2 regions of the Frigoribacterium sp. RIT-PI-h genome follow, and region 2 is predicted to be linked to the other one. Evidence: predicted binding sites of a transcription regulator. Region 2 holds the regulator's gene; the other holds the start of a gene.

Region 1 (2,182 bases), on a different contig from region 2:
GATGACGGCGACGCCGCCGGCGAGCTTCGCGAGACGCTCCTGGAGCTTCTCGCGGTCGTAGTCGCTGTCGGTCGCCTCGATCTCGCTGCGGATCTGACGGACGCGGCCGGCGATCTGCTCGTCGTCACCGGCACCCTCGACGATGGTCGTCTCGTCCTTGGTGATGATGACCTTGCGGGCACGACCGAGCAGGTCGAGCGTCGCGTTCTCGAGCTTGAGGCCGACCTCTTCGGCGATGACCTGACCACCGGTGAGGATCGCGATGTCCTGCAGCTGCGCCTTGCGACGGTCGCCGAAGCCGGGGGCCTTGACGGCGACCGACTTGAAGATGCCGCGGATCTTGTTCACGACGAGCGTGGCCAGGGCCTCGCCGTCGACGTCCTCGGCGATGATGAGCAGCTGCTTGCCCGACTGGATGACCTTGTCGACGATCGGCAGCAGGTCTTTGATGTTCGAGATCTTCGAGTTGACGATGAGCACGTAGGCGTCTTCGAAGACGGCTTCCTGGCGCTCGGGGTCGGTGACGAAGTACTGCGACAGGTAGCCCTTGTCGAAGCGCATGCCCTCGGTGAGCTCGAGCTCGGTGCCGAAGGTGTTGCTCTCTTCGACGGTGACGACGCCCTCTTTGCCGACCTTGTCGATCGCTTCGGCGATGAGTGCACCGATGGTGGGGTCGGCAGCGGAGATCGAGGCCGTGGCAGCGATCTGCTCTTTGGTCTCGATGTCCTTCGCGTCGGCGAGCAGCTGGTCGGAGACGGCCTGGGCGGCCTTCTCGATGCCGCGCTTCAGCGAGATGGGGTCGGCACCGGCCGCGACGTTGCGCAGACCTTCGCGGACGAGGGCCTGGGCCAGCACCGTCGCGGTGGTCGTGCCGTCACCGGCGACGTCGTCGGTCTTCTTCGCGACCTCTTTGACGAGCTCGGCACCGATCTTCTCGAAGGGGTCGTCGAGCTCGATCTCTTTGGCGATGGAGACGCCGTCGTTCGTGATGGTGGGGGCGCCCCACTTCTTCTCGAGCACGACGTTGCGACCACGCGGGCCGAGCGTGACCTTCACCGCGTCGGCCAGGATGTTCAGGCCACGCTCGAGGCCACGACGGGCCTCTTCGTCAAAAGCAATGATCTTAGCCATGTGTGTTTTTCGTCCCTCCCGGACGTCATGAAGCAGAAGCATTGGCACTCACGTGTCGCGAGTGCCAGCAACGATTCTGGCACTCGCCCGATGAGAGTGCAAGTGACGTGGCGGGGCCCGGACACACGAGCACGCCGCCACGGTGGACCGTGACGGCGTGCGGCGAGGGGGTGGGTGCGTCGACGCGCACCGACGGGCCTCAGGCGAGCCGGACGGACTCCGCCTGCGGCCCCTTGTCACCCGTGCCGACCTCGAACACGACGGCCTGACCCTCTTCGAGGACCTTGTACCCGCTCATGTCGATCGCCGAGTAGTGCACGAAGACGTCCTGGCCGTCTCCCTCGACGGTGATGAAGCCGTAGCCCTTCTCCGCGTTGAACCATTTCACGGTCCCGTTTGCCATGGTGTCGCTCTCCTTGCTGTGGTGGTACGGCGCGTGCGGTGCTGCAGAGCCGGGTCGTCGACGCAGTCATCTGCGAGCCCGGACGGGACAGCGTCACTCGTGCAGAACACCAGGTCGGCGAGCCGTGGGGGGCGACCAATTCCAGATGCTAATCACGCGAAAAGCGGAAAAGGGCACCTCATCCGAGAAACACCCGCAGAAAACGAGGATTTCACCGGTTATTAAACGTGGACGTAACACGGGAGGCGAGGTGAGGGCCCGACGGGGCCCGCGCCTCCTCGGATCGAGACCGCCAGGGCGGCGTCGTCAGGCGCTGTAGTCGGCCCCGAGGACGATCGTGACGGCGGCACCCGGGAAGGCGTCGCTCGCCTCGACGTCGGTGATGCCGAGCTGCTGGGCGAGTCCGAGCGCCGCGGCCTCGTCGTCGGCCGCCGAGTAGTAGACGGTGGACGTCGCGACGCGCTCGCTGGCGTTGCCCTGGGTGCCGACGCCCCAGCCGGCGGTCTCGAGCCGCTCGGAGGCCGAACCGGCGAGCCCGGCGGTGGCCGTGCCGTTCAGGACGGTGATGGTGGTGACCGAGGGGTCGACCTGCGAGGGGTCCGTCAGCGGGGCCACCGTCGGCGTGGCCGTCGGGGTCGCCGTCTCGGT
Region 2 (2,182 bases):
CGCGTCGAAGATGTCGCCGAAGCCGGCGGCCCCGCCTCCTCCGCCGCCACCGAAACCGGGCTGCGGGCCGAGGTCGTACCGTTCGCGCTGCTGCGGATCGCTGAGCACGTCGTAGGCGTGCGTGACGTCCTTGAAGCGTTCGGACGCCTCGGGGCTGGGGTTGACGTCGGGGTGCAGCTCGCGGGCGAGCTTGCGGTACGCCTTCTTGATCTCTTCCGGGGTCGCCTGACGGTCGACTCCGAGGACGTCGTAATGATCTGCCACTGGTTCTCGTCTGCCTCTGGTGTGGTGTGGTGGTCTTCCCGGCGGGGCCGGGCCCGGCGGACCGGGACGGGGATGGGGGTCGTGGGACGGCCGGGGCCGTCGGCGTCGGCTACCGTTCGGCGAGCAGCGACGACAGGTAGCGGGCGACGGCACGCACCGCCGCCATGTTGGTCGAGTAGTCCATGCGCATGGGCCCGAGGACGCCGAGCCTCGCGATCTCGCTGCCCTGCGTCGAGTACCCGCTGGCCAGCACCGACGCCTGCGACAACCCGAACGAGGCGTTTTCACGCCCGATGCTCGCGGCCACGTCGACGGCGTCGAGTTGCATCTCGCCGAACAACCGCAGCAGCGCGACCTGCTCTTCGATCGCCTCGAGCACCGGGAAGAGGTCGCCGCTGAAGTCGTCGCCCGTGCGCACGAGGTTCGCCGCGCCGGCCATGACGAGGCGGTCCTGGCGTCCGGCGGCGATCTGCTCGGTGAGGCTCGCGACGACGACGCCGACGACCGCCGCGAGGTCGGGGCGGAAGCGCGTCGGCAGGTCGGTGAGGGCCGTGGACGCCTCGCCCAGGGGCCGTCCGCCGACCGCGGCGTTGATGGCGGCCCGCAGCTCGGACAGGAAGGACTCGTCGACGGTGGTGCGGATGTCGACGACCCGCTGCTCGACCTGGCCGCTGTCGGTGATGAGCACCGTCATGACGCGGCCGTCGCCCAGGCTGACCAGCTCGACGTGACGCACGCGGGCCCGGGAGAAGGTGGGGTACTGCACCAGCGCCACCTGGTTGGTGAGCTGCGACAGCAGACGGACCGTCCGACCCAGCACCTCGTCGAGGTCGGTGGAGTCGCCGAGGAAGGTCTCGATGGCCTGACGCTGGGCGGCGCTGAGCGGTCGCAGGTCGGCGAGCTGGTTGACGAAGAGCCGGTAGCCCTTGTCGGTCGGCACGCGACCCGACGAGGTGTGCGGGGCCGCGATGAGCTCTTCTTCTTCGAGCAGCGCCATGTCGTTGCGGATCGTCGCCGCCGAGACGCCGAACTGGTGTCGCTCGACGATGGACTTGGACCCCACCGGCTCGCGGGACGCGACGTAGTCGTGCACGATGACGCGCAGCACTTCGAGACCGCGTTCGGAGACCATGACGCACCTCTCTTCGCTCGACGCCCCCCGGGTCGTCCGCACGCCGGGCGACCGGGCCTGGCACTCGCCGTGCCGGACTGCCAATCGTACGACACCTCCGTCGCGAGGCCTACTCGCGCCGCGCCCGGCTGCCCTAGGGTGGCGGGGACATCCGCAGGACACTCACGAACAGGTGCAGCCATGACCGAGACCCCTCCCGCCCAGCCGAACGGCCCGCAGAACGGTCAGCCCGGCCAGAACGGGCAGCCCGGCCAGCCCTACGGCCAAGGCCAGCAGCCCGGTCAGCCCTTCGGTCAGGGCCAGCAGCCCGGCCCCGGCTACGGTCAGCAGCCCGGCTACCAGCCGCAGCCCGTCCAGCCCATGCGCCCTGAGGACGAGAAGCTCTGGGCCACGCTCATCCACCTCGGCGGCATCATCTTCGCGTTCGTCCCGGCGCTCGTCGGCTACCTCGTGCTCAAGGACCGCGGCCCGTTCATCCGGGAGCACACCAAGACGGCGCTGAACTTCCAGATCACCATGGCCATCGTCTACGTGATCTCGGCGATCCTGACGGTCATCGTCATCGGCGGCGTTCTCGCACTCGTCGCCGGCATCCTCGTCGTCATCTTCTCGATCATCGCCGCCGTCGCGGCCAACAAGGGCCAGTGGTACAAGTACCCGCTGACCATCGAGTTCATCAAGTAGACGGTCGACCGGCCCGGACGGGCACGACGCGAGGCGCGACTCCCCCGGGAGCCGCGCCTCCTGCGTTCCCGGCCCGCGCCTCCTCGGTCCGCCGTGCGCGAG

What was found. Region 2 encodes HrcA, which represses chaperone genes, less so after heat shock. Its sites were predicted from a motif close to TTNGCACTCGNNNNNNNCGAGTGCNAA; they were not measured.
Region 1: groL (chaperonin GroEL) is a predicted target of HrcA. The motif match lies at 1,173-1,199, and genes of this name have one in related genera.

What each region holds. Positions count from the first base shown of each region.
Region 1 is NZ_LHOZ01000080.1:28,575-30,756, forward strand. Features, by position in the region: gene groL (chaperonin GroEL) at 1-1,131, opposite strand, end outside; gene AEQ27_RS11740 (cold-shock protein) at 1,331-1,534, opposite strand; gene AEQ27_RS11745 (LytR C-terminal domain-containing protein) at 1,841-2,182, opposite strand, start outside.
Region 2 is NZ_LHOZ01000067.1:4,110-6,291, reverse strand. Features, by position in the region: gene dnaJ (molecular chaperone DnaJ) at 1-264, opposite strand, end outside; gene hrcA (heat-inducible transcriptional repressor HrcA) at 374-1,396, opposite strand; gene AEQ27_RS18305 (DUF4870 domain-containing protein) at 1,577-2,080, shown strand.